2 regions of the Mycobacterium sp. NGS56 genome follow, and region 1 is predicted to be linked to the other one. Evidence: predicted binding sites of a transcription regulator. Region 1 holds the regulator's gene; the other holds the start of a gene.
The links. Region 1 encodes HspR, which represses chaperone genes until heat shock. Its sites were predicted from a motif close to ANNTGAGTNNNNNNNACTCANNT; they were not measured.

Region 1 (14,429 bases):
CGCTGTCGCGGTCGGCAATACGGCCGGTTGGCGTTATGCGTTGGCCGGCTGGATCATCACCGCCGGAATGTATGCGGTGTGGACGCACCTCAGCCTGCTCGGCATGGATGCCGAGCAGACCTGCCGCTGGTCGACGCGGGAGGATCCGACCCGCTGGGTCGCCGACGCGGTCATCCTGTCGGCGAGCGTCGCGAGCCTGGGCGGTGTCGGCTACGTGGTGGCCGCGGGCTCGCGCTCGGGGCGCGAAGCCGTGGCCGCCGCCATCCTCGGCGTCCTGACGGTCGCGGCGTCCTGGGTCGCCGTGCACACGCTGTACGCCGTGCACTACGCGCGGCTCTACTACTCGGATGACCCGGGCGGCATCAACTTTCACGATCCTGAGCCGCCCCGCTTCCGGGATTTCGCCTATCTCGCCTTCACCGTCGGCATGACCTACCAGGTGTCAGACACCGAGATCGGCTTGACCTCGATCAGGGCGACGGTATTGCGGCATGCGCTGCTGTCTTACCTGCTCGGGGCGGTTGTGTTGGCTGTGACGATCAATCTGATCGCGGGACTTGGCTCCAAGTTCTGACCGGATCGCCGGCTCAGAAGGTGTTGACCGTATCGAGAGGCTTCTTCGGCCGAAAAACGTTTTAGTACAATAACAACGATCGCCGCGTCACCTCGACTTTCGTGCAATTCGTGACGGGCTCGCGTCCCGTTTCGATATTGGAAGTCAAGCGGCAAGCCCGTAACAGGCGCCGCGTTTGCCGGGCCCGGGCGGACCAACCAGCAACCGAAGCGAGCTGGATACCCGTTCATTGACCGCACCAGCGACCAACAGGCGCAGCCATGCGACAGCGGTTATGGCATCGGGCTATGAAAAGCGCGGCGAGCGACCAGGAAATCCGAGCATTGGGAGGCGATGACGATGCCCGGCCGGCCCGCCGACCAGCCCGGGGTTCGTCACCTCCGCTCCGGCGTCACCGGTATGGCCAACGCGGAAGTATCGCAGGGCGCAGCCGGTGGCGGCGAGGGAAAACAACTGACGAGCGGCGTGGTCATCATCGCGCTCGTCGCGGCGATCTCGGGGATGCTGTACGGCTACGACACCGGTGTCATCTCCTGGGCGCTCTTGCAGCTCACCCAGGACTTCAACATCACCGAGGGCTGGCAGCAGGTGATCGCCGCCAGCATCCTGCTCGGCGCCATCATCGGGGCATTGACGTGTAGTTGGCTTTCCGATCTGCGCGGCCGTCGCGGCACCCTGTTGATGCTGGCGGTGGTGTTCATCGTCGGCGCGCTGTGGTGCGCCGACGCGCCCGATTCCGTTGCGCTGTCGCTGGGAAGGCTGGTCCTGGGCTTCGCGGTCGGCGGGGCGACGCAGACGGCACCGATGTATGTCGCCGAACTCTCGCCACCGGCCTACCGGGGGCGGTTGGTGCTGTGCTTCCAGATCGCCATCGGGGTTGGCCTCCTCGTCGCTACCCTCGTCGGGGTCTCCGACTCGATCTCCTGGCGAGGGCCGATCGGGATCGCGTGCGTACCCGCGGCGATCATGCTGTGGCTGTTGCTGCGCCTGCCGGAAAGTCCGCGCTGGCTGGTCAAGCAAGGTGATCGACACGCCGCGCAAGCGGTATTGGAACAGGTCCGGCCCGAGGGCTACGACGTGGGTAGCGAGCTGGACGAAGCGATTGAACTCGCACGCGTCGAACACACGGCCAGTACCCGAGGGTGGGGTGGGCTGCGCGCCGCCTGGGTGCGCCCGGCCCTGGTCCTGGGTTGCGGCATCGCGGTGTTCACCCAGCTCAGCGGCATCGAGATGATCATCTACTACTCGCCGACCATATTGACCGACGACGGCGTGTACAGGTCCGTCGCTCTGTGGGTATCGGTGGGCTTGGGTGCGACCTACCTGATCGCCCAACTGATCGGGCTGGCCATCATCGACCGGGTGGGTCGGCGCCGGCTCACCCTCATCATGGTGCCGGGTGCGGCGATCAGCCTGTTCGTGCTGGGTCTGCTGTTCGTGACCAGCGGCAGCGGTCACGAGGTGATTCCCTACATCATGATCTGCCTGACCGCCTTCATGCTGTTCAATGGCGGCGGCCTACAGCTGATGGGCTGGCTGACCGGCTCGGAGACTTATCCGCTGGCGGTGCGCCCGGCCGCCACCGCCGTGCAGTCGGCGACACTGTGGGGGACCAACCTCGTAATCACGTTGACGATGCTGTCGCTCATCAAAGCGATCGGGGTCGGGCCCTCGATGTGGCTCTACGCGTTGTTCAACCTGGCGGCGTGGGTCTTCGTGTACTTCCGCATGCCCGACCTCACCGGTAAGAGCCTGGAGGAGATCGAAAACCAGCTGTCTGAGGGGAAATTTCGACCGTCGGACTTCACCCGTTGACAATTCGGTTGCGCGACAAGTCGTTCGGCACCTGATGCCGGACGGCCGGCTCAGCCGGCCGGATCGCGCCGTAGCCCGAATGATTCGGCGTTTCAGGCCCCTAGAACGTGCTGACCTTCTCGATGCTGACGAACATGCCGTGCTTGGTCTGGTCGTTCGTGAAGCGGGTGCCGTCGGCGGTGGCGACGATCGTCCAGCCCTGCGCCGCGTAGGTCTTGTAGTCGATGGTGACGGTCGGGATGGCGCCCAGGTTGCCCAGCACCCACTGCACTTTGCCGTCGCTGTTGATGCTGACCCCGTTGGCGTGCTCACCGTCCTGCAGCGGTGAGTTGGTGAACGGCGCCTCACAGCCGACGGTCTCCCTGTTGATCTGGCAGCGCGTCACGCCGGATTTGGTCTCGATGAAGACGTAACCGTTCTGGTCGGGCGGCAGCGGGATGGCTCCCGCTGGATTGGTCGGGTTCGCCGGCGCAGTGGACGGGCCCGGCGCGGGGGTGGCGGTGGCCGACGGCGGAGTGGATCTGGGGGTGGGGAATGACGGTTCGGTGGGACCCGCTCCGGGCGAGGCCACCGGCCGGCCGCCGATGACGGAGCTGCAGCCAGAGACCAGCTCTGAACTGGCCAGCAGGGCTACGAGCAGCAGCGAACCACCGGCCAGGCTCCGCCGCACATTCTCCGAAAACCGCACCCGCCGCTCCCCAGACGATTCGAAATAGCGGCACTTAGGTTACGCACCGGGAGGCGAAAGTCCTGTTCCGGCGCGGCTATCGATGCAGAGCCGATGGTCCGGGTTTATCACCGCGTGATCGACCGGTCACGGATCTGTTCGGGCCGCTAGAGGCCGAGTAGCTTTTCGGCGTTGCGGTGGCTGATCGCGGCCCGCTCGTGATCGCACAGCGGCAAGCCGTCGAGGAAGGCGCGGGCGGCGACCATCGACCCGAACGGATAGTCGGCGGAGAAGGCCACGCGTTCGATCCCCACCTGCGCCACCAGGTTCGCGTACGTGGCGTGGTCATTGAAGTTGGCGAACGTGTAGTGGAAGTTCTCGCGCAGATAGGAACTCACGGGGCGTCGCAGGCCGGTCAAATCCGGTGTCAGCGTTGCGTCGAAACGCGGGAGCATGAACGACGTCGCTTCACCCATGTGCCCGATGATGATCTGCAACGACGGGTGGCGGTCGAACACGCCGCCGAGAATCATCCGCAGCGCGTGGGTGGCGGTATTGATGTGCCACCCCCAGCCCACCGTGGCCAGCGCGAACGTGACGGGCTCGGCGAAGCCGGCGTAGCTGGACTCGATGACGCCCGCCGGCGGGATGGTCGGATGCAGGTAGATCGGTGCTTGCAGGGCGGCCGCGCGGGCCAGGATGGGCTCGAAGAACGGGTCGTCCAGGTAACGGCCCCGGCTGTGTCCGTTGATCACCGCGCCGGGAAAGCCGAGCCGGCGCACGGCCCGTTCGAGTTCGTCGGCCGCCTGGTCGGGGGCGCTGGTGGGCACGGTGGCAAAACCCGCCAGGCGATCCGGGTATCGCTGCACCGCGGCCGCGAGCTGGTCGTTACAGTCGCGGGCCAGCCGAACGCCTTCGTCCGGGTCCAGCTGTTCCACCCCGGGTGCGGCCAGTGACAGCACCGCCAGATCCACCCCCGCCTCGTCCATCGCCGCGATGCGGCCGTCGCCGAGATCGCTGGCCGGTTCCACGATGCCGGGCCGCGACGCGAGCCAGGTGCCCGGCCCACGCAGGAATTCCGTTGTGGCGTAATGCTCTTCAAGGGCGATTACACGCATCTGAGTTATCCTTCGACGACTCGGGTGGCGGCGTTCCAATACGGCAGCTCGTCGCGGTTGGCGGCCAGGCGGATGGTTTTGGTGTAGCCGTATTCGGCCAGCGTCTCCTGTGCGTGCTCGCGGCCGAACCCGCTGTGGCCGACGCCGCCGAATCCGCTGCCGATGGCCATCCGCGCGTAGTTGTTGATGAAGACGGCTCCGGCCCGGATCTGCCGGCTCACCCGCAGCGCCCGATCGCCGTCGGCGGTGAAAACCGCGGCGACCAGTCCGTACGGCGTGCCGTTGGCGATGCGGACCGCCTCGGCCTCGTCGGTGAACCGGATCAGTGCGACGACCGGGCCGAAGATCTCCTCCTGCGCCACCCGCATGCCCGGTGTGACGCCGGTCAGCACGGTCGGTGCGACGTAGAAGCCGTCCGCGAGTTCGGGATCCTGCGGCAGCGGAGCCTGGGCGGCGATGCGGGCGCCCTCGGCCATGCCGATGTCGAGATATTCCAGCACCTGCTTGCGCTGTGCCCTGGTGACCAGCGGGCCCACGTCGGTGCCGGGGTCGGCGCCGTCGCCCACCCGCAGCTGGGAGACCGCGGCGCACAGCCTTTTCTCGAATTCGGCATAGATGTTGTCCTGCACCAGGATTCGCGAGGACGCTGTGCACGCCTCGCCCTGGTTGAAGAAGCCACCTTCGACGGCGGCCAGCAGTGCCTCACGCAAATTGGCGTCGTCGAATACCAGCAGCGGGTTCTTTCCGCCCAGCTCCATGAGCGCCGGCGTGAGGTTGCCGGCCGCGGTGCGCAGCACAGCCGAACCGGTGAGCGGTGACCCGGTGAAGGAGATCTTGCCCACCAGTTGATGCTCGGCCAACGCCGCGCCCACCTCGCCGCCGCCGGGCACGGCGTGCACCACCGGGTCGGGCAGCACCGACTGGATCAGTTCGACCAGCCGCAGCACCACCGATGGCGTCTGCTCGGGCGGTTTCAGCACGACGGCGTTGCCGACGGCCAGCGCGGGAGCGATCTTGCCCGCGGTGTGGATCGGTGGCCAGTTGAAGGGCACGATGCCGGCGATCACGCCGTAGGGCTCCAGCGTGGTGACGTCGAAGATCGGGCCGTAGTCGCGCGCCTGGCTCGGCAGCACCTCAACCATGGCGCCGAAGTATTCGAAGATTCCGATCGCGGCTTCCACGTCGAAGCCGCGGGCCTGGCTGATCGGCTTGCCCATTTCCAGCGACTCGAGGGCGGCGATCTCGTCGGCGTGCGCGCGAATGACGTCGGCGACCCGCCGCAGATAGCGGCCGCGTTCACGGGCCGGGCGGTGCTTCCAGCTCAGGTGCGCGGCGTGTGCCGCCCGCACCGCCCTGTCCACCTCGTCGATACCGGCGCCTTGCACCACGGTGACGACCTGACCCGTGGCGGGGTTTTCCACGACGAATCTGTCGTCGGGGGACCCCGACGACCACCGCGTGCCGATCTCGGTGGGGGTTTGCTGATTCATGGGCATTGTCACGGTATGGCCGACCCCACGATCAGCACCAACGATATATTCTGATGCGCTTGATCATTATTGGTGATAATCGCTGATATGGAGCTTCGCCACCTCGAGTATTTCCTGGCCGTCGCGGACAGCCGAAGCTTCACCGGAGCGGCCACGCGACTGCGGGTCGTGCAATCCGGAGTATCGGCGACGATCAAGGCGCTCGAACGCGAACTGGGCACCGAGCTCTTCGTCCGGGGCCCGGGCGGAGCGACATTGAGCCCCGCCGGAGAAGCGCTGCGGCCCCACGCCCGGACCACGCTTGACGCCGCCCGCGCGGCCAAGGACGCGGTCGACGCCGCCCGGGGCACCGTGCGCGGCACCGTCAGGGTCGGCACGTTGACGTCGGTCAGCGTCATCGACGTGCCGACCGTGCTGGCCGAACTGCACGCCCGTCACCCCGAGGTGGTCGTCCACCTGCGTGCGGCCAGCGCCGGCTCGGCCGGTCTAGCCGGCCAATTGCGCGACGGGGGCCTCGACGTCGCCTTTCTGGTGTTCACCGGACCACCACCGGCTGACCTGAATACCCGGCTGGTCGCGTCGGTGCCCCTCCTACTGGTGGTGCCCGCCGAGCATCCACTGACGCGGCGCAAGACGGTTTCACTGGCCGATCTGGCGGGCATGTCCTTCGTCGACGGACCGCCGGGGTATGGCAACCGCACCGTGGTCGACACCGCGTTCGCGGCTGCGGGTGTCGAGCGGACCGTCGCGGTGGAGGTTGCCGACATCGGCACCGCGGCGACCTGCATCCGCAAGGGGCTGGGCATCGGCTTTTTGAGCTGGTCCATCCTCGACGGCATCGACAGCTCGGGCTTGGTCAGCGTCCGAATCACCGGGCACGACCTGCAGTGGCGGCTCTACGTGGCGACCTCGGGGACCCGGCCGGTCAGCGCGGCCACCCGCGCGCTGCTGGCGCTGATCGAGGATGTTGCCGACGGGGCTCCGAATAGTCAGCCACCCCGGGAACAAGGCGGCACCGATCGCCGTTAACATGATCGACAAGTTGAGCGAACCACACTCAATGCCGGGTTGACAGCCCACCAGCCCCACGGGCAGGCTTGAGCGGGGTTCACTCAGCATAGTGACACCAAGCAAGCTCTACATATTCAGGAGGAATCACCATGGCTCGTGCGGTCGGTATCGACCTCGGGACCACCAACTCCGTCGTCGCAGTCCTCGAGGGTGGTGACCCAGTCGTCGTCGCCAACTCGGAGGGTTCGCGGACCACGCCGTCCATCGTCGCCTTCGCGCGCAATGGCGAGGTGTTGGTCGGCCAGCCCGCCAAGAACCAGGCGGTCACCAACGTCGACCGCACCATCCGTTCGGTCAAGCGACACATGGGAACCGACTGGTCCGTCGAGATCGATGACAAGAAATACACCGCTCAGGAGATCAGTGCCCGCGTGCTGATGAAGCTGAAGCGCGACGCCGAGGCGTATCTGGGCGAGGACGTCACCGACGCGGTGGTCACCGTGCCGGCGTACTTCAACGACGCCCAGCGTCAGGCGACCAAGGAAGCCGGCCAGATCGCCGGCCTCAACGTCCTGCGCATCGTCAACGAGCCGACCGCGGCCGCGCTGGCCTACGGCCTGGACAAGGGCGAGAAGGAACAGACCATCCTGGTCTTCGACCTCGGTGGCGGTACGTTCGACGTCTCGCTGCTCGAGATCGGCGAGGGTGTGGTCGAGGTCCGCGCCACCAGCGGTGACAACCACCTCGGTGGGGACGACTGGGATGACCGCGTCGTCGAGTGGCTCGTCGATAAGTTCAAGGGCACCAGCGGAATTGACCTCACCAAGGACAAGATGGCGATGCAGCGGCTGCGTGAGGCCGCCGAGAAGGCCAAGATCGAGCTCTCGAGTTCGCAGAGCACGTCGATCAACCTGCCGTACATCACCGTCGACGCGGACAAGAACCCGCTGTTCCTCGACGAGCAGCTGACCCGCGCCGAATTCCAGCGCATCACACAGGATCTGCTGGACCGCACGCGTCAGCCCTTCCAGTCCGTGATCAAGGACGCCGGTATCTCGGTCTCCGAGATCGACCACGTGGTCCTGGTGGGTGGTTCCACCCGGATGCCCGCGGTGACCGAGCTGGTCAAGGAGCTCACCGGCGGCAAGGAGCCCAACAAGGGCGTCAACCCCGACGAGGTTGTCGCCGTGGGCGCCGCCCTGCAGGCCGGCGTGCTCAAGGGCGAGGTGAAAGACGTTCTGCTGCTTGATGTTACGCCGCTGAGCCTGGGTATCGAAACCAAGGGCGGCGTGATGACCAAGCTCATCGAACGCAACACCACCATCCCCACCAAGCGGTCGGAGACCTTCACCACGGCCGACGACAATCAGCCGTCGGTGCAGATCCAGGTCTATCAGGGTGAGCGCGAAATCGCTTCGCACAACAAGCTGCTCGGCTCCTTCGAACTCACCGGCATCCCGCCGGCCCCACGCGGCGTCCCACAGATCGAGGTCACGTTCGACATCGACGCCAACGGCATCGTGCACGTCACCGCCAAGGACAAGGGCACCGGCAAGGAGAACACGATCAAAATCCAGGAGGGCTCCGGCCTGTCCAAGGAGGAGATCGACCGGATGATCAAGGACGCCGAGGCGCACGCCGAGGAGGACCGTCAGCGTCGCGAAGAGGCCGACGTCCGCAACCAGGCCGAATCGCTGGTCTACCAGACGGAGAAGTTCGTCAAGGACCAGCGTGACGCCGAGGGCGGCTCGAAGGTCCCCGAGGACACGCTGTCCAAGGTCGACGCCGCGATCGCCGAGGCCAAGACGGCCCTGGCCGGCACCGACATCACCGCGATCAAGGCGGCCATGGAGAAGCTGGGGCAGGAATCGCAGGCGCTCGGACAGGCGATCTACGAGGCCACCCAGGCCGCCGGCGAGCAGGCCGGTGGCGGCGCGGCAGGCGACGGGTCTGGCTCCGCTGACGATGTCGTGGACGCGGAGGTGGTCGACGATGACCGGGAGTCCAAGTGACGGAAAGCAATCCACAGGAACAGGTGACAGTCACCGACAAGCGGCGAATCGACCCTGAGACCGGTGAAGTACGGCAGGTCCCTCCCGGCAACGCGCCGGGAGGGGCTGCGCGGGGCGACTTCTCGGGTGAATCACCCGAGGAGGCCGGCAAGGCCGCCGAACTGCTGGGCGATCTGCAACGGGTGCAGGCCGACTTTGCGAACTACCGCAAGCGTGCGCTGCGCGATCAGCAAGCCGCGGCGGACCGGGCCAAGGCCGCCGTCGTCAACCAATTGCTGGGCGTGTTGGACGATCTCGACCGCGCACGCAAGCATGGCGACCTGGAGTCCGGGCCGTTGAAGTCGGTGGCCGACAAGCTGGAAAGCGCGCTGACCGGCCTCGGCCTGTCGGCGTTCGGCGAGGAGGGCGAGGACTTCGATCCGGTGCTGCACGAAGCCGTCCAGCACGAAGGCGACGGCTCCCGTCCGGTGATCGGCACCGTCATGCGTCAGGGCTACAAGCTGGGCGATCAGGTGCTGCGCCACGCGTTGGTCGGCGTCGTCGACACGGTCGACGATGAGGGCGACGCAACCGCCGAGTCCGCCGAGTCCGCCGCGGCGGCCGGGCAAACCGACCCCGCCGAATCGGACGATAACGCCGGCACGTCCGGTGACTAGACCACACAATCAGCACATTGGAAGAGTGACCAAGAGAAAGTGGTGAGGGGGTGACGCGACATGGCCCAGCGTGAATGGGTCGAAAAGGACTTCTACAAGGAGCTGGGCGTCTCCTCTGACGCCAGTCCCGAAGAGATCAAACGCGCCTACCGCAAGTTGGCGCGCGACCTACACCCGGACGCCAACCCCGACAACCCCGCCGCCGGCGAAAGATTCAAAGCGGTCTCCGAGGCGCACAACGTCTTGTCGGATCCGGCCAAGCGCAAGGAATACGACGAAACCCGAAGGCTGTTCGCCGGCGGTGGTTTTGGCGGGCGCCGGTTCGACGGCGGCGGGTTCGGGGGCTTCAACGTCGGCGGTGACGGCGCTGAGTTCAACCTCAACGATTTGTTCGATGCCGCCGGCCGAAGCGGCGGCACCAACATCGGTGACCTGTTCGGCGGCTTGTTCGGGCGCGGTTCGGGCGCCCGTCCCAGCCGGCCGCGGCGCGGTAACGACCTCGAGACGGAAACGCAGCTGAATTTCGTCGAGGCCGCCAAGGGCGTGGCGATGCCGCTGCGGCTGACCAGTCCGGCGCCGTGTACCAACTGCCATGGCAGCGGCGCGCGGCCGGGCACCAGCCCGAAGGTCTGCCCCACCTGTAACGGCTCCGGTGTGATCAACCGCAACCAGGGCGCATTCGGTTTCTCCGAACCGTGCACCGATTGCCGGGGCAGCGGCTCGATCATCGAGCACCCCTGTGACGAGTGCAAGGGCACCGGCGTCACCACCCGCACCCGCACGATCAATGTGCGGATCCCACCGGGAGTCGAAGACGGACAGCGCATCCGGCTGCCCGGCCAGGGCGAGGCGGGATTGCGCGGTGCGCCGTCGGGTGACCTGTACGTGACCGTGCACGTGCGCCCGGACAAGGTGTTCGGACGCGACGGCGACGACCTCACGGTGACCGTTCCGGTCAGCTTCGCCGAGTTGGCCCTGGGCTCAACCATTTCGGTGCCCACCCTGGATGGCAAAGTCGGTGTCCGGGTGCCCAAGGGCACCGCCGACGGCCGCATCCTGCGGGTGCGCGGGCGTGGCGTGCCCAAGCGCAGCGGCGGCAACGGGGACTTGCTGGTGACCGTAAAGGTCGCCGTACCACCGAATCTGGAGGGCGCAGCCCAGGAGGCGCTGGAGGCTTACGCCGCCGCGGAGCGGTCCAGCGGCTTCGACCCCCGGGCCGGATGGGCAGGTAATCGCTGATGGCTAAGAACCGCAAAGAGGATGCCCGAACCTTTCTGATCTCGGTGGCCGCCGAGCTGGCCGGCATGCACGCCCAAACGCTGCGCACCTACGACCGGCTCGGCCTGGTCAGCCCGCGCCGGACTTCCGGTGGGGGACGGCGGTATTCGGAGCACGACGTCGACCTGTTGCGTGAGGTGCAACGGCTCTCGCAGGACGAGGGCGTCAACCTCGCCGGCATCAAACGGATCATCGAGCTGACCAACCAGGTCGAAGCGCTGCAGGCCCGGGTCAAAGAATTGACCGAGGAGCTGGCGCAGACGCGGGCCGGCCAGCGCCGCGACGTGGCCGTGGTGCCCAAGAGCACCGCGCTGGTGGTGTGGCAGCCGCGCCGCGGCCGTTGACTGTCGCTCGGTTTCACTTTCGCCCCAAGGGTTTCCGTTCCCGGAGGCATAGGGACAATCCGCAAAGCGCTAGCGCATCTGCTAGCGCTTTTGGCATTCACCCAGTGGCCATCAGGCAGCGACTGAAGAGACCCAAGTGGTCACCGAGATCACACCAGGATGGAAAACTGCGTAACCGCCGGCTCGCCCGGCCGCGCGCAGCGGTAGCCGCCACGGCGCAGGGCGTCGGTCGGTGCGGTCATAGGCTCGAAGCACACGATCGCCTTCGCGGGGTCGTCGACCGGCGGCGCGAAGATCTGCGCCGCCGGATAGCCGCGTTCGAAGTGCACCTCGATGCGGCGCCCGCCGCCGGACACCGCGAACACCGAACCCTCGGCCACCTGGTCATACGCATCGTCGAAGGCCTTGTCGCGCAACGCCTCTTCCCGCGCCGGCTGCGGCTCGGAATTGCCCGTCGGCAGGCCCTTGCCGTCGAGGCCCAGGTGCCGCAACGGCGGTGTCTCGATGACCCAGTCGGCCCGCGGCGCATCGGGCAGCTGCAGATAGGGATGGAACCCGAAGCACAGCGGCACCGCCCGGTCGCCGGTCGCGGTGACCGTGGCCCGGACCGTCAGCCTCCGGTCGGCCAGCCGCGCCGTCACCGCGAGCACATGCGGATAGGGAAAGCTGGCCAGCAATTGGGGATCGGCGCCGAAATCCAGTTCGGCGGTCAGCTCGTTTGCGGTCTCGGCCGTCACCCGCCACCCAGGGTAGGCGGCCAGGACGCCGTGGATGGGTAGCCCGTTGGGGTCGGTGCGCACCCCGTTTTCTCCCGGCAACAGGCTCACGGTGACGTCCTGCGCGGTATAGGTGTTCTCGCCCAATCGATTTGCCCACGGATACAGAATCGGGATGCCCATCGTCTTGCCGTCCGAGATGTAGGCGTCCAGGCCGCGGCGCTGGCCCAGCAGTTCGACACCGGCGTCGCGCAGCGACGTGCCGATCATCCCGGCCTCGGGGACGAACTGCGCGACCACCGGCGACGACGGATCGTGCAGGGTGACGACGTGCATGGCTACCTCCATAGCGGGTCATGCTGAATGTGTTCGGGCGGTGCCCCTTTGGCGATCAGGGCGGCCTTGGTGGCGTTGACCATCGCCGGCCCGCCACACACCAGGATCTGCCGATCGCCCCAGCCGCCGTATTTGGTCACCACTTCGGGCAGTCGCCCGATCTGGTGCACGTGCAGGCCGCGCGGTGGCGTGACGTCGGGATAGTCTGCGGCCCAGGACGGGTCGCTGTTGTACTCCGAGACGGGCGATACCGACAGCCACGGATTGTGCGAGGCGATCTGCCACAGGGTCGGCAGATCGTAGAGCTCGCAGCGGTATCGGGCGCCGAAGAACAGGTGTATCCGCGGATTCACCGCGAACCGGGACAGGTCCATGATCAGCGCCCGCAGTGGCGCCAGCCCCGTGCTGCCGGCCACCATCAGCACGTCGCCCCCGTCGCGGTCGACCCGCAGGCCGCCGTGCGGGCTGGACAGCCGCCACCGGTCGCCGGTGCGCGTTTCGTTGAGGATCGCGGTGCTGACCAAGCCGCCGGGAACCAGGCGGACGTGAAACTCGATTCCGCCGCTCGGGTCGGCCGGAATCGCGGGACTCAAATACCGCCAGCGGTGCGGGCATTGGGGCACGTGGACGTTGACGTACTGGCCGGGGTGATAGTGCATCGGCTGATCGAGCTGCAGGCGGACGACCGCCAGGTCGCGCGACACCCGCATGTGCTCGATGACGGTGCCGTCCCACCAGGCGGGACCCTCCTCGGCGTCCGCGGCGCCGCTCATCACGCCGGTGATCAAATTCAGCGACTGCCTGGCCGCCTCGTCGAGGGTGTCGGTCCAGGCCGCACCCAGGTGGGCGCGCAGGGTCGTCAACAACGCCCGCCGCAGCGTCTCGTAATGCGGGGACAGCACACCGTATTTGCGGTGATCGCGGCCGAGTTGGGCCAGGAACGACACCGGCTCCTGTGTGTGCCGCGCGACGAGCTCGCCGTATACCCAGTGCAACGCGTGGCCGAAAGCCAGCCGCTGGGCGGCCATTTCGGGCGGGAACAGGTCGCGCACCGAAGCGTCGAGGGCGAACCAATGGGTGTAAAAGCGGTGCACGAGCCCATCGGGTTCCCCGGCCGAACCCGACTCCTCGGGGGCGAAGGCGTCGCGCAGCATCCGCAGTGCGTCGACGTCCTCCAGGCTCACGGGCCCCGATTCTAGGCTCGACCGCCGGTGATTCAGCCCTGTCGGACGATGTTGGCCGTCCCGACGTTGTCGATCTTGGGTGAACCCCAGTGATACAGAACGACGTTGCCGGTCCCCGATGCGCTCACCGCGTCGGTGCTGTCGACCGCGACGTGGTTGCCGCTGCCCGAGACGCTCACACTGGTGCAGTGCCCGGTCAGGGTGATGGTGTTGTTCTTCCCGCTCACCGACAGGTAGCCGGCGTGACACGGGATCGTCTTCGTCGTGCCGATCCCGCTGGCCTGCAGCGTGCCGGCTTGCGGGACCGTGGTCGACGGGCCACCCGCGGCGAAGTCGCTATGCAGCCCGATCGCGACCAGCCCCGCGAGCGCCAGTCCGACGGCCACCGCGGTGAGCGAGAAGGCCCGCGCAACGCGGCGCGGAGTTCTGGGCATCTCGCCGTCGGCCTGGTCGGGGTGCTGCGTCGTCTGCGTCATCGATTCGGGGATACCCCGAACGCCGTATCGCCCAAAACTCGGTAGAGTTGAGCGGAACACACTCAACCTTGACGGCGTTGGACATGTGGACAAGCATTTTGTACTACGAACGGAGGTGTCGTGGACTCTTTCAACCCGACCACCAAGACCCAAGCGGCGCTCACCTCGGCACTCCAGGCCGCGTCGGCCGCGGGTAATCCGGAGATTCGGCCCGCGCACCTGCTGATGGCGCTGTTGACGCAGGCCGACGGCATCGCCGGGCCGCTGCTGGAGGCTGTCGGCGTCCAGCCCGCCACCATCCGCACCGAGGCGCAACGCCTGGTCGACAGGCTGCCCCAAACCAGCGGCGCGAGCTCGCAGCCGCAGCTGTCGCGCGAATCACTGGCCGCCATCACCACGGCCCAGCAACTGGCGACCGAGATGGACGACGAGTACGTCTCGACCGAGCACGTGATGGTGGGTCTGGCCACCGGTGATTCCGACGTCGCCAAGCTGCTGACCGGCCACGGCGCCTCGCCGCAGGCGTTGCGCGAGGCGTTCGTCAAGGTGCGCGGCAGCGCCCGGGTCACCAGCCCGGAGCCCGAGGCGACCTACCAGGCGCTGGAGAAGTACTCGACCGACCTCACCGAGCGCGCCCGCGAAGGCAAACTCGACCCGGTTATCGGGCGGGACAACGAGATTCGCCGCGTCGTGCAGGTTCTGTCCCGTCGCACCAAGAACAACCCGGTGCTGATCGGTGAGCCGGGTGTCGG
Region 2 (14,429 bases), on a different contig from region 1:
CGAACCCGGTATCGGTGGATGTCGCGAGGCGGATCCGGTGGCCAGTAGCAGCTTGTCGTAGCGCACGGTAGCGCCGTCGGCAAGACCCACGGTGTGGCCGGCGGCGTCCAGGGCCGTCACCCGGGCGCTGAGCCGCAGATCGACGTCGTTGTCCCGATACCAGTCGGAGTTGTGCACGGTAAAGTCAGTCAACGACTTCTTGCCGGCCAGGTACTCCTTTGACAGCGGGGGCCGCTCGTAAGGCAGATGCTCCTCGTCGGCGAACACCGTGATATGACCATCGAAGTTGTTATCGCGCAATGCTTCTACGGCTTTAGCAGCCGCGAGTCCGCCGCCGACGATGACGAAGCTGGTCGAGCCGGCCATGATCGGTGCTCCCTTCTTCGAAGGATTCCAGCCTACTCGTGCGCGCTCAGCTCACCAGCTCGCGCAAGGCCAGGGCATTGCGGACCGCGTGGCCACCTAGGTCGTTGTTGAAATACATCCACACATCCCTGCCGTCACTGTCCCACTCGGCGATTCGGCCGGCCCAACGCCGCAAGTCGCTGTCGGAATACGAGCCGGCATAATTGGCTTCCGGATCCGGGCCGTGCATCCGGATGTACACCAGATCGGTGGTCGCCCGGGGGATGCACTCGAGCCCGAGGCCGCTCATCACCACATAGGCCGCGCGTCGGTGTTCCAGTAACTCGAACACGGCAGGGTCGTTCCACGTCGGGTGACGCAATTCGACGGCGACGCGGATCGACTCGGGCATGAGGGACAGGAACGAATCCAGGCGCGCGTCGTCGCGCTGCTGCTGAGGGTGCAATTGCACGAGCAGCACCCCGTGCCGATCACCCAGCAGACGCCAACAGCGTTCGAACCGTTCGATCCACGGCTCGGGTGAGGCCAGCCTGCGGTAGTGCGTCAAGCCGCGATGGGCCTTGACCGACATGGTAAAGCCCTTCGGCAGCTGTTGGCGCCAGCCGGTGAAGGTTGAGTCCTGGGGCCAGCGGTAGAAGCTTCCGTTCAGCTCGACGGTATCGAACACCTCGACGTACCGGGCGAGCCGACGTCCCGACGGCGTCCCGGTGGGATACAGCACGTCAACCCAGTGGTTGTACGACCACCCCGAGGTACCGATGCGTATGGTCACGGGCCGCTCAGCCGGTCACCCGCTGACGCACATCGTCGTCCATCGACACCCTGACCAGCGCGGCCGCAAGGCGGGCATTGGCTTGCGGCGCAAGCGATCCCAGCTTCTTCGGCTCCCCGGGCAAGCCAAGTTGCTTGGCGGTGTCGGTGGTGCGGTCGTCGAAGTAGGGCCGCACCCACGTCCACACGTCCTGAACTTCCCGCAGGTAGATATCGGCACCGGTGTCACCGATTCCCTTGAATTGTTTGAGCATTCGTTTGGCCGCCGCCGGGTCGCGGTGGCTGCGATCTGCCAGCCGGCGCAGATCACCGGAATACTGATTACAAACACGGTCGGCCATCTCGGCGAGGCGGGTCGCCGAGCTTTCGTCGTAGCGAACGTAGTGCGCGCGCCCGAACGCCTCGATCATGGTCTGCCGGTCGGCCTCCTGCACGGCTTTGGCTGTCCGCAGGCCGGTCCTGAACAGTTCACGTGCGGCGGCCATGGCGATGCCCGCGTCGATCGGCTTGCTGGCCAGCATGCACAGAACCAGGAGCTGGAACAGCGGCATCGGCTTGTCGCTCATGGTGATCCGCGCCTGGGCCGCGTACGTGGTACCGGCAACATCGAGCAGCCGTCGCACCCGCTTGTCCATAGGCACCCGCGTACCCGCGCTTTGGGCGAGCAAACCGGACGCTACTTGGGCGGCAGGCTGCGCGCGTAGCCGACTCCGCGGTTCACCCAACTGTGCAGCTGGCGTTTGGTCCGCACCCCGGCGGCCTCGACGCGCAGCCAGCCCCGGGTCTCGCGGCCGGCCATCACCATCGGGCTGACATGGGCACGCTCGATGAGCTTATCGGTGTCCTCCCGCCGCACCCGCACCAACAGTCCGCCCTGGCCGCTGACGGCGACCGACATATTGCCGTAGATCAAGAACGCCAGACCGCCGAACATGCGTTTCTCGTCGACGCCGGGCTCGGAGCCGAGGAGTTCACGGATGCGATTGGCCAGATCCTCGTCGTAGGCCATGCGGCATCAGTCCAGATCGACGCGGATGGTCAGCAGGTCGCTGCCCATTAGGCGTACCGCCGCGCTGTTCAATCGCGGCAGCTCGCCGAGCCGCTGTACCGCGTCGTCGTCGGGCAGCAGGTGCGCCGTGCCGTTACGCCACTGCCCGCCAACCCGCACCCGGACCGCGGGATTCGCCTTGATGTTGCGGACGTAGTCCGAGTGCTCGCCATGTTCGGAAACCATCCAGAACTGGTTATTCACGACGCGCCCGCCCACCGCGGTACGACGCGGCTGCCCGCTCTTGCGCCCCGTGGTTTCCAGCATCGTCATGGGTAACCTGCGGCCCACCGGATTGACCAACAGCCGCTGAACGCGATGGACGACTTGCCGTTTCAGATTCCTGAAGTCACTCATAGCTTGGATTCTGCCGCAAACGAGAACAGCCGCCGCAGGGCGGCGGCTGTCTCACTATGCGGTTTTAGGTCGCGTAGGCCACGAACTGACCACCAGGCAGGAACACACCCCACTGGTGTGCGTCCGGGTTGAATACCACCGGGTAGTCGCCCGGCTGACCCGGCGGCGTCCAGCGCGGGGGGTACCCGTAGCCAATCGGGTCATTGAAGTGGCCTGGCGGCGGGAATCCGCGCTGCCCCGGCGGAAGCGGGGTGCCCGGGCCGTTGCAGTTGACGCCCGGACCACCGTTACAAATCGGCTGCCCAGGGATCCATTGCCCCTGACCCGGTCCATCCCGATCAGGAACGTTCGGGCCTGGCACGTTTGGCCCCGGAACGTTCGGGCCATTGGGGTCGGCCTGTGCAAACCCCACGCCGACTCCCAACGCGCCCGACGTCAACGCGCCCGCAATAGCGGCGCTAGCAGCTATTCTGTTCAACCTCACGATGAACTCCTTGTCCGGCCGCTCACTGCCCGTTCAGCGGCTTCACGGCCTGATTTGTTGTTCGTCACCAAACGTCCTTTGACGTCGGGTGGAGGTCAAACCCCCCTCGGCTGGCTTTGCCTCTGCGCTTGTGACTACCCCCGGTCCGGGGAAGCCAAAACCTCTTGGCAATCCCCGGGGGCCACTAGGAAGGCCTATTCGACAGGCATTTAACAGTAGCTAGGCGGCCACCGTGGCGGCGTCGGCCGCCGGCTCCAGCGCCTGGGCCACGATCTCGGCGACGTCGGCCATGGGCCGCACGTCCAGCACATCGAGCACCTCGCCTGGCACGTCGTCCAGATCCGGCTCGTTGCGCGCCGGGATGAATACCGTTGACAGTCCAGCGCGTTGGGCTGCCAGCAGCTTCTGCTTCACGCCGCCGATCGGCAGCACCCGCCCGTTCAGCGTGACCTCGCCAGTCATGCCGACGTCGGAACGGACCTGCCTTCCGGTCGCCATCGACACCAGCGCGGTCACCATAGTGACCCCCGCCGATGGGCCGTCCTTGGGCACCGCTCCCGCGGGCACGTGCACGTGGATGCGCCGGTCCAGCGCTTTAGGGTCGACACCCAAGTCGGTGGCGTGCGAGCGCACGTAGGAGAGCGCGATCTGCGCGGACTCCTTCATGACGTCACCCAGTTGACCCGTCAGCTGCAGACCCGGCTCACCGTCGGTGGCCCCGGCCTCGATGTAGAGCACGTCACCACCGAGGCCCGTAACGGCCAGCCCGGTGGCCACGCCCGGCACCGCGGTGCGCTCGGCCGACTCCGGCATGAACCGCGGGCGGCCCAGGAAGTCAACCAGATCGGGCTCATCGATGGTCAGCGACGCCGGATCCCCGTTCGCTTCCGAGGCCAGCCTTGTGGTCGCCTTGCGCAACGCCTTGGCCAGCAGCCGTTCGAACTGGCGCACCCCAGGCTCGCGGGTGTAGTCGGCTGCGATCTTGCGCAACGCGGCGTCGGTCACCGCGACCTCATCCTCGGTCAGAGCCGCCCGCTCTCGCTGCCGGGGCAGCAGGTAGTCCCGGGCGATGGCAACCTTGTCGTCCTCCGTGTAACCGTCGATCTGCACCAACTCCATGCGGTCGAGCAGCGCCGACGGAATGTTTTCAATCACGTTGGCGGTGGCCAGGAAAACCACGTCCGACAGATCCAGGTCCAGATCCAGGTAGTGGTCGCGAAAGGTGTGGTTCTGCGCGGGGTCGAGCACCTCGAGCAGCGCCGCACTCGGGTCGCCGCGATAGTCGGAACCCACCTTGTCGATTTCGTCCAGCAGCACAACGGGATTCATCGATCCCGCCTCACCGATCGCGCGCACGATCCGGCCCGGCAATGCGCCCACGTAGGTGCGACGGTGCCCACGGATCTCGGCCTCGTCGCGCACGCCGCCCAGGGCGACGCGCACGAACTTGCGACCCAACGCCCGGGCCACGCTTTCACCCAGCGACGTCTTGCCCACGCCGGGAGGACCGGCCAGCACCATCACCGCGCCCGAACCGCGTCCACCGACGACCTGCAGCCCGCGCTGGGCGCGGCGGGCCCGCACGGCCAGGTACTCGACGATGCGGTCCTTGACGTCGTCCAAGCCGTGGTGGTCGGCATCCAGGATCTCGCGCGCGGCCTTCAGATCCGTCGAGTCCTCACTCTTGACGTTCCAGGGCAGGTCGAGCACGGTGTCCAGCCAGGTGCGAATCCAGCCGCTTTCCGGGCTTTGGTCGCTGGAGCGCTCCAGCTTGCCGACCTCGCGCAGCGCGGCCTCGCGCACCTTCTCGGGCAGCTCGGCCGCCTCGACGCGGGCTCGGTAGTCATCCGACCCGTCGGGTTCGCCTTCGCCCAGTTCCTTGCGGATGGCGGCGAGCTGTTGGCGGAGCAGAAACTCTTTCTGCGTCTTTTCCATGCCCTCGCGCACGTCCTCGGCGATCTTGTCGCTGACCTCGACTTCGGCGAGATGCTCGCTGGTCCAATCGATCAGCACGCGCAACCGGTCGGCGACATCGACGGTCTCCAGCAACTGCCGCTTCTGAGCGTTCGTCAGGTAGGAGGCGTACCCGGAGGTGTCCGCCAGCGCCGAGGGATCGGTCAGTCGGTTGACGTAATCGATGATCTCCCAGGCTTCTCGGCGTTGCAGCATGGCCAACAGCAGCTTCTTGTACTCCGCCGTCAACGCCTTGATTTCCTCCGTCGTCTCGATCTCGGGGACCTCGGTCACCTCGACCCACAGCGCCGCACCGGGTCCGGACGCTCCCGCCCCTATCTGGGCCCTGCGCTCACCGCGCACCACCGCGGCGGTGCCACCGCCGGCGATGCGTCCGACCTGCAAAATCTTCGCGATCACGCCGTGCGACGGATACCGGTCCTCGAGCCGGGGGGCGATCAGCAGCTGCCCCGAGTCGCTCGCCTGAGCGGCGTCGATCGCCGCGCGGGCGGCGTCGTCCAGCGCGATCGGCACCACCATTCCGGGCAAGACGATGGTGTCGGTGACAAACAGCACCGGCACCGACTTGGCTTCAGCCATCAAATCCTCCAAAAGTTGAGTCTGATGCGCTTAACCCAGCTCGGCGCCGGTTTGTTCCCGATGCAATCGCGGCGAACGCATCGAGACTGCCGCCATGGTCATTGTTGGCGCGCAAATCACAGCCCTAGCGGCAATCTCGGCGCCGGCGAGGCGGCCGTCACAGAGCGTTACGCTGGCGGCGAAACAGGACCAAGCCGCGTGAGCTGGGTGACGTGCCGGGGTGACAGCTCTGCTAAACAGGTGACCCCGAGCAGCGCCATGGTCCGCAGAACGCCGCTGGCAAGGATCTCGATCGCGCGGCTCACGCCCGCCTCGCCGCCGGCCATCAGGCCGTAGAGGTAGGCGCGCCCGACCAGCGTGCAGCGGGCCCCCAGCGCGATGGCGGCGACGATGTCGGCGCCCGACATGATGCCGGTGTCCACCAGTATCTCGGTGTGTTTCCCGAGCTCGCGCGCGACAACGGGCAGCAGGTGAAAAGGGACGGGGGCCCGGTCCAGTTGGCGCCCACCATGATTGGACAACACAAGGCCGTCGACGCCACGGTCGACGACGGCGCGCGCATCCTCGAGTGTCTGGATCCCCTTCACGACGAGCTTGCCGGGCCATTGCGCCTTGATCCATTGCAGGTCTTCGAAGGTGAGGCTCGGGTCGAACATCGTGCTCAGGTATTCGGCGACGGTGCCCGGCCAACGATCCAGTGAGGCGAAGGCCAGCGGCTCGGTGGTCAACAGATCGAACCACCACTTCGGGTGCGGCACCGCGTCGAGCACGGTGCGCAGTGTCAGCGTGGGCGGGATCGTCATGCCGTTACGGTTATCCCGCAGCCGGGCACCGGAGACGGGGACGTCGACTGTCGCCAGCAGCGTGTCGAATCCCGCGGCGGCGGCGCGCTGCACCAGCGCCATCGAGCGCTCGCGATCGCGCCACATGTAGAGCTGGAACCACTTTCGGCCCTGAGGGACGGCGGTGACCAGATCCTCGATCGCGCAGGTGCCCAGCGTGGACAGCGAGAACGGGATCCCCGCGCGGGCCGCCGCTTGCGCGCCGGCGATCTCGCCCTCGGTGTGCATCAATCGGGTGAAACCGGTGGGCGCGATCGCGAACGGCGACACCACCGGCAGGCCCAGCACGTCCCAGCCCGTGGTGACATTGCTGACGTCGCGCAGTATTGTCGGGTGGAATTCGATGTCGCGGAACGCTTGTCGCGCACGTTCGATGGACAGCTCGTTTTCGGCGGCGCCGTCGGTGTAGTCGAACGCCGCCTTGGGAGTGCGGCGTTTGGCGATGGCTCGCAGATCCTCGATGGTGTAGGCGGCGTCGAGGCGGCGCCTGGTCGCGTTGAACCGGGGCCGCTTGAATTGCATCAGCGGCGCCAGATCCCGCAGTTTGGGCACTCGTCGTCGAACCGCCATATGTGCAACCGTAGTCATATGGAATCGACAGGCGACCCTTTCGATCTCGAGCGTTTTGTCGAAGCGCAGGATCCGGTTTACGGCGATGTCATAGACGAGCTACGTGCCGGGCGAAAGCGCAAACACTGGATGTGGTTCGTCTTTCCGCAGCTGCGCGGGTTGGGCGGCAGCGCGATGGCCGCCCGTTTCGGCATCGGCTCGCTCGACGAGGCCCGCGCATACCTGCGCCATGAGTTGCTGGGGCCACGGTTGCATGAGTGCTCGCGGCTGGTCACCTCGGTGCAGGGGCGATCGATAGGGCAGATTTTCGGCTCGCCGGACGACCTCAAATTGCGCTCCTCCATGACGCTGTTCACCCAGGCCACCGAGGACAACCAGGACTTCATCGCGGTGCTCGACAAGTACTACGACGGCCATCAAGACCGGCTGACGTTGGAACGGCTGACGAATTCCTGATGGGGCCGACCCGCTTCGCCCGGCTACACCGCGCTCGCGATCGTCCCTAACCTGATGGGGCCGACCCGCTTCGCCCGGCTACACCGCGCTCGCGATCGTCCCTAGGCCGGGCTCAAGATCCGCCAGCCTTGTGCCTCGACCGTGACGGTGTCGACGACCTCCTGCGGCGGGGCCGCCGAACCGCCGACCACCTGCGCGCGCGCCGTGCCCAGCTCTGGTAGTGCGATGCGCAGTGGCTCGTCGTCGATGTTGAGCACCACCAGCAGCGCATCGTCGCCGTTGCGCGTCTCGTACACGTAGTGCCGGTTTTTGAGCAGCCGTGCGGTGGTCGATGCCGCGTGCAGCCAGGGGTAGCGACGCCGCAGCCCGACCAAATACTGATGCAACCGCCAAATTTCGACGCCTCGATCATCCAGTTGCATTGGGGGAGAGCCGAACTCGGGTCGTACCGCGTCGTCTCCGCCGAAGCGTTCTTCCTTCAATCCCTGAAAGCCGAGTTCGTCACCGGCGTACACGCTGGGCACCCCGCCGATGGTCAGCAACAGCACCAGCGCGTGGGGCACGTGTGCGGCGGTCTCCAGCTGGCTGGCGATGCGGGTGACGTCGTGGTTGCCGATGAATGTCAGTGGCGAGAAGGTGGTCAAAAAGTCGTTGTGCCGCTGCAGCGCCCAGTCGAGTTCGAAGAAGTTGCCGTCATTAAGGCTGCTCCAGATCGCTTTCCACAGCTCGTATTGCGTGGCGGAGTCGAAGCCGGCGGCCCGTACGTCCGCGGCGTAGTCGCCATGGATGAGTTCGCCGACGAACCAGGCATCCGGGTAGCGCTCGCGGACCCTCTTCAGGGTTGAGGACCAAAAGTGTTTTGGCACAGCGTAAGCAGCATCGAGACGCCAGCCGTCGGCGCCGCGACCCAACCAGTGCGCGATCACGTCGACCGTGTAGTCGGCGACTTCGGGGTTGTCGTGGTTGAGGGTGATCAGCCCGGAGTGGCCTTCGAAGGTGTGGAAACGACCGGGGCGTCCGCGAAACCAGCGTGCGGCTCGCTCGTCATCGGCCGCCTCGCGGTAGCGTGCGAAGTCCTCCCCGACATGATTGAACACGCCGTCGAGGAGTACTCGCAGTCCGCGGCGATGTGCCTCGGCGACCAGGTGGTCGAAGTCGGCGTCGTCACCGAGCCGGGGATCGATGCGGTAGTGGTCGGTGGTGTCGTAACCGTGTGTGCGCGAGGCGAAGATGGGTCCTAGCGCAATGCCCGACGCCCCGAGTTCGATGGCATGGTCCAGCCAGTCGACGAGCCGCCGCAACCGATGTTCCTCCGGCTGCGGCGGCTCGCTTGACTGCGGTGTGGGGAATGCTCCCACGAACCCCAAGGGATAGACCTGCCACCAGATCGCGTGCTCGACCCAGGCGGGTTGGGTCACGGGACTGGTCACGACGGTGCGATCAGCCGACGGTTGCCAGCGTCTGGGCGGCGATGATCGCTTGTGCCACGCCGGAAATGATCGCCGCGGCCTTCAACGCCTCCTGTATGGTTTCGCGGCTGACCCCGGCCTCGCGCAGGGTGTGCTCGTGAGCGGTCACGCAATCTGGGCATCCGTTGATCGACGACACCGCGAAGGACCACAGCTCGAAGTTCGCCTTCTCCACACCGGGGTTGGCGATGATGTTCATTCGCAACCCCGCGCGCAGATCGTCGTACTTGCCGTCCAGGAAGCCCCGGCCACGGTAGAACACGTTGTTCATGCCCATGATCGACGCGGCTCCCAGCGCCGCGTTGTACGCCTCGGCGGACAGGATGCCGGCCGCCTCGGCCCCAATCTCCGTGAGCACCTGCATGTTCCGGGTCGCCGCGGCGCTGGCCAGCAGCGTGCCCCACAACTGCTCCTCGTTGAGCTCGGTCGTGCGGGTGATCGAGCCAAGGTTGAGCTTGAGATCCTTGGCGTACTCGGGCAGCGCTTCTTTGAGGTTTTCTACGCTCATCTCGCCTCCTAATCCCGACCTTATGCGATCAGTAAAGAATCAGGCCGACTGCTTGAGCAGCTCGGTGGCGTCCAGGGTCGGGTCACCCTTGCGCCAGTTGCACGCGCACAGCTCGTCGGACTGCAGCGCATCCAGGACACGCAGCACTTCTTCGACGTTGCGGCCCACGGAACCCGCGGTGACCGAAACAAACTGGATCTCGTTGTTCGGGTCGACGATGAAGGTCGCCCGGTCGGCTACCCCGTCGGCGTTGAGCACACCGGTGCCCAGGCTCAGCTCCCGCTTGATGTCCGAGAGCATCGGGAAGGGCAGCTTCTTCAGGTCGTCGTGCTGTGCACGCCAGTTGAAGTGCACGAACTCACTGTCGATCGAAACGCCGAGCACCTGCGCGTCGCGGTCTTCGAACTCGTCGTTGAGCTTGCCGAAGGCGGCAATCTCGGTTGGACACACGAAGGTGAAGTCCTTCGGCCAGAAGAACACCACGCGCCACTTGCCGGCGTGGTCCTCGCTGGTGATGGTGGTGAAGTAGTCCCCAGGCTGCTTGGCGTCGACCTTGGACAGATCGCCCGCGATCAATGCAGTCAGCTCGTAGGCGGGGAACTGGTCGCCGATGGTCAGCAGAGGCATGTCGCTCCTTGTCTGGATTTAATCAAGATTAGCTTTCCTTTCCCATGTTGCCGCGTACGCTAGTTGAAGTAAAGGTGATATTTCCCACTAGGTTTATAGGTATGGCCGATAAGAGTTATCAACCCACGATCGCCGGCCTGCGCGCATTCGTCGCGGTAGCCGAGAAGCGGCAATTCAGCAGTGCAGCAACAGCTCTCAGCGTAAGTCAGTCGACGTTGTCGCAAGCGCTGGCGGCTCTGGAAGCCGGGCTGGGCACCCGGCTGATTGAGCGCTCTACCCGGCGTGTCTTCTTGACGACACAAGGCATGCAACTGCTCCCGCGCGCCCAGGCCGTCGTCGAGGCGGCGGACGCTTTCAGCGCCGCTGCCGCGGGTTCGTCGGACCCACTCCGGGCCGGCATGCGGCTGGGCCTGATACCCACGGTGGCGCCCTATGTGCTGCCGACGGTGCTGGCCGGCGTCGCCGAGCAACTGCCGGAGCTGACGCTGCGGGTGACCGAAGACCACACCGAACGGCTGTTGGCGGTGTTGCGGGAGGGCGCGTTGGACGCGGCCCTGATCGCCCTGCCCGCCGAGGGCGCCGGCATCAGCGCGATCCCGATCTATGACGAGGATTTCGTGCTCGCCCTGCCCCCGGGCCACCCGCTGGCGGGCAAGCGCAGGGTGCCGGCCGCCGCCCTGGCCGACCTGCCGCTGCTATTGCTGGATGAGGGCCACTGCCTACGCGATCAAGCACTCGACGTCTGCCATAAGGCCGGGGTGCGAGCCGAGCTGGCCAACACCAGGGCGGCGTCGCTGGCGACCGCGGTCCAATGTGTGACTGGCGGCCTGGGCGTGACGCTCATTCCACAGAGCGCGGTGCCCGTCGAGGCGTCCCGAAGCCGCCTGGGCCTCGCGCAGTTCGCCGCGCCCCGCCCTGGCCGGCGGATCGGTTTGGTCTTCCGCTCGTCGAGCGGGCGCGACGAGTCCTACCGCCAGCTGGCCGGGCTCATCGGCCGATTGATCAGCAACGAGCATCAGGTACGCCTGGTGAAGTAGGCCCGCAGCGACTGTAAGTTCGGCGTATGGAGAAGGTCATCGCAGTGCTGATGCGCGCCGAACCGGATGACGCGTGGTGTGCCCGGCAACGAGGTCACGTCGCCGACGCGCTGCTGCAACTGGGCTTCGCCGGGCTGCAGGTGAACGTTCGTGACAGCGCTGTGCGTCACTCGCTGATGACACTGACAACGTTGAACCCACCCGTGGCCGCGGTGGTGAGCATGTGGACCCAACAGTGCTACGGCGACCAAACGGCGGCGGCGCTCAAATTCCTCGCCCAGGAATGCGAACAGCTGGCCGCCTATCTGGTGACCGAATCGGTCCCACTGAGCGCCCCGGCTGTCGAGTCCGGTGCTCGCACACCGGGTTTGGCCAACATCGCGTTGCTGCGCCGTCCCGACGGCATGGATCAGGCGGACTGGCTGGATCGCTGGCAACGTGACCACACGTCGGTCGCCATCGAAACGCAGTCGACGTTCGGTTACACCCAGAATTGGGTGGTGCGGACGCTTACGCCGAATGCGCCGGGAATCGCCGGCATCGTCGAGGAGTTGTTCCCGCAGGAGGCCATCACCGACCTCAAGGCATTCTTCGGAGCCTCTGATGACGACGACCTGCAGGATCGGTTGGGCCGAATGGTCGCCAGCACAACGGCATTCGGTGCCAACGAGAACATCGACACCGTGCCGACGAGCCGCTACGTATTCGAAACACCGTTCCGGGATTGAGGGCCGCTCATGACAACACTCGACGACGCAGTCGCATTGGCCAAAGGAGAAAGCGGCCTGGCGGTGATATCCACCGTCCGGGGCGACGGGACGGTGCAGGCTTCGCTGGTCAACGTGGGCTTGCTGACGCACCCTTCGACTGGCGAACAAGCCCTGGCCTTCACCACCTACGGCAGGGTCAAGCTGGCCAACCTGCGCGCTCGTCCGCAGCTGGCGGTGACCTTCCGCAACGGATGGCAGTGGGCGACCGTCGAGGGCCGCGCCGAACTGGTCGGTCCCGACGATGCCCAGCCCTGGCTGGCGGACGCAGATCAATTGCGGTTGCTGCTCCGCGAGGTGTTCACCGCCGCGGGCGGCACGCACGACAACTGGGACGAGTACGACCGGGTGATGGCTTCCGAGCGGCGCGCCGTGGTGCTGATCGCCCCAACCCGGGTCTACAGCAACGGCTAGCCTCGTTAGGCTGCTGGCGTGACGCTGCAGATCGACGACGAGAAACGGGTGCGCACTCTCACCCTGAACCGGCCGGAGGCGCTCAACGCGTTCAACGAAGCCCTCTATGACGCCGCGGCCGAGGCGCTGCTGGCCGCCGCCGAGGATCCCGATGTCGCCGTCGTGCTGCTGACCGGCGCGGGTCGGGGCTTCAGCGCCGGCACCGACCTGTCCGAGATGCAGGCTCGTATCACCGACCCGGGCTTCACACCGGGTAAGCACGGCTTCATCGGACTGATCGACGCGCTGCGTGCGTTTCCCAAGCCGCTGATCTGCGCGGTGAACGGCGTGGGCGTCGGGATCGGCGCCACCATCCTCGGGTACGCCGATCTGGCGTTCATGTCCTCGACCGCCCGCCTGAAGTGCCCGTTCACCAGCCTGGGCGTGGCGCCCGAAGCGGCTTCGTCGTATCTATTGCCGCAGTTGGTCGGCCGCCAGAACGCGGCGTGGCTGTTGATGTCGTCGGAATGGGTCGATGCCGACGAGGCTTTGCGAATGGGCCTCGTCTGGCGCGTCTGCGAACCCGACGAGCTAATGGCGCAGGCCCGTCAGCACGCCGAAGTTATTGCCTCGCGGCCGATTTCGAGCCTGATGGCCGTCAAGCACACGATGATGGAACCCGTTCGCCCGGAGATCGTGGCGGCTACCGCCCGCGAAAACGCGCACTTCGCCGAACTGATGGGTGCGCAAGCCAACGCGGCCGCGCTGGCCGATTTCAACAAGCGCTAAACCGACTGAGCCGTTCGCAACTTGGCCGAGTCGGCGAGGATGGCACGCAAGGTGCGTCGGCAGCGGCCGCAGTCACCGCCGGCCCCGCATGCAGCGGCGATCTCCTTGGAGGTCGACGCGCCCTGCGCCACGACGTCGCACACGGTCTGGTTGGTTACCCCAACACAGAGGCACACGTACATCAGCGCACCTCCCGCACGTCCGCGTCCCTTCGTCGTTCGGTCAAACGTCTGCGGTTCGTCGCCGACTGTGAGTCATGGCGATCAGGCCGAAACGCATGCCGCTTATTAGTGGAGTCTAACCTAAGTTCGTTAGCGCAGTCTAACCTAACCAAGGGCCGACTTACTCGGCTCCGCACGTCACTGAGTGCAGCCAAACCTTGCTAGAACATTCCATCCGGGCGTGGCAAAGTGCTGCTAGCGCCCAGGTTTTGTGCGCTCCAGCCCAGCGCACCGGCGCGGCCACACACGACAGCCGCTCACACCATAGGAGTGACAATGCAAGGGGATCCGGAAGTTTTGCGTCTGCTCAACGAGCAACTGACCAGCGAGCTCACCGCGATCAACCAATACTTCCTGCACTCCAAGATGCAGGACAACTGGGGTTTCACCGAGTTAGCTGAGCACACCCGGGCCGAGTCATTCGACGAGATGCGACACGCGGAGACGATCACCGACCGCATCCTGTTGCTCGACGGGTTGCCGAATTACCAGCGCCTGTTCTCACTGCGCATCGGCCAGACGCTGCGCGAGCAGTTCGAGGCCGACCTGGCGATCGAATACGAGGTGATGGAGCGGCTCAAGCCGGCCATCATCCTGTGCCGGGAAAAGCAGGATTCCACCACAGCGACCCTTTTCGAGGACATCGTGGCCGACGAGGAAAAGCACATCGACTACCTCGAGACCCAGCTCGAGTTGATGGACAAGCTGGGCGTGGAGCTGTACTCGGCGCAGTGCGTGTCACGGCCACCCAGCTGACCCTAGGACGCCACCCTGCGGCGGTTTTGGTTGCCACCGGTTGACCGTGGGCACTCATTACCATCGAACGCCGTGGGAAGGCAGGCATGACGAGGGCGACTTCAGCAGCGGCTCCGGCCGGTCCCGCTTCGGATTCACAAGCCGGCGATGTCGCGGTCGACTCGCAGCGACGCAATTTCATCTTCGTAGCGGTCCTGCTCGGCATGTTGATGGCCGCACTGGACCAGACGATCGTGGCGACCGCGTTGCCGACCATCGTCGCCAATCTCGGTGGCGCAGGCCATCAATCGTGGGTAGTCACCAGCTACCTCCTCGCGTCGACCATCATCACCGCGCTCGTCGGCAAGTTCGGTGACCTGTTCGGCCGCAAGCGGGTCTTCCAGGCGGCCGTCGTGTTCTTCGTCGCCGGCTCCGT

Region 2: the regulator HspR is predicted to act here: its motif matches at 5,593-5,615, upstream of lon (endopeptidase La).

What each region holds. Positions count from the first base shown of each region.
Region 1 covers NZ_JCALCQ010000005.1:90,728-105,156, reverse strand. Annotated here, with positions in the region: gene AC5Y4F_RS15225 (DUF1345 domain-containing protein) at 1-574, shown strand, start outside; gene AC5Y4F_RS15220 (sugar porter family MFS transporter) at 974-2,389, shown strand; gene AC5Y4F_RS15215 (hypothetical protein) at 2,490-3,077, opposite strand; gene AC5Y4F_RS15210 (amidohydrolase family protein) at 3,224-4,174, opposite strand; gene AC5Y4F_RS15205 (aldehyde dehydrogenase family protein) at 4,180-5,664, opposite strand; gene AC5Y4F_RS15200 (LysR family transcriptional regulator) at 5,752-6,693, shown strand; gene dnaK (molecular chaperone DnaK) at 6,825-8,687, shown strand; gene grpE (nucleotide exchange factor GrpE) at 8,684-9,343, shown strand; gene dnaJ (molecular chaperone DnaJ) at 9,404-10,582, shown strand; gene AC5Y4F_RS15180 (heat shock protein transcriptional repressor HspR) at 10,582-10,965, shown strand; gene AC5Y4F_RS15175 (aldose 1-epimerase) at 11,115-12,017, opposite strand; gene AC5Y4F_RS15170 (FAD-binding oxidoreductase) at 12,020-13,201, opposite strand; gene AC5Y4F_RS15165 (DUF3060 domain-containing protein) at 13,234-13,677, opposite strand; gene clpB (ATP-dependent chaperone ClpB) at 13,798-14,429, shown strand, end outside.
Region 2 covers NZ_JCALCQ010000003.1:75,167-89,595, forward strand. Annotated here, with positions in the region: gene AC5Y4F_RS10425 (NAD(P)/FAD-dependent oxidoreductase) at 1-366, opposite strand, end outside; gene AC5Y4F_RS10430 (DUF72 domain-containing protein) at 413-1,138, opposite strand; gene AC5Y4F_RS10435 (endonuclease) at 1,146-1,772, opposite strand; gene AC5Y4F_RS10440 (TfoX/Sxy family protein) at 1,814-2,146, opposite strand; gene AC5Y4F_RS10445 (nitroreductase family deazaflavin-dependent oxidoreductase) at 2,153-2,542, opposite strand; gene AC5Y4F_RS10450 (hypothetical protein) at 2,607-3,026, opposite strand; gene lon (endopeptidase La) at 3,246-5,579, opposite strand; gene AC5Y4F_RS10460 (alpha-hydroxy acid oxidase) at 5,747-6,991, opposite strand; gene AC5Y4F_RS10465 (DUF1810 domain-containing protein) at 7,010-7,447, shown strand; gene AC5Y4F_RS10470 (alpha-amylase family protein) at 7,549-8,877, opposite strand; gene AC5Y4F_RS10475 (alkyl hydroperoxide reductase) at 8,888-9,424, opposite strand; gene AC5Y4F_RS10480 (peroxiredoxin) at 9,464-10,051, opposite strand; gene AC5Y4F_RS10485 (hydrogen peroxide-inducible genes activator) at 10,153-11,088, shown strand; gene AC5Y4F_RS10490 (EthD domain-containing protein) at 11,115-11,816, shown strand; gene AC5Y4F_RS10495 (PPOX class F420-dependent oxidoreductase) at 11,826-12,269, shown strand; gene AC5Y4F_RS10500 (enoyl-CoA hydratase/isomerase family protein) at 12,288-13,037, shown strand; gene AC5Y4F_RS10505 ((2Fe-2S)-binding protein) at 13,034-13,219, opposite strand; gene bfr (bacterioferritin) at 13,535-14,014, shown strand; gene AC5Y4F_RS10515 (MDR family MFS transporter) at 14,101-14,429, shown strand, end outside.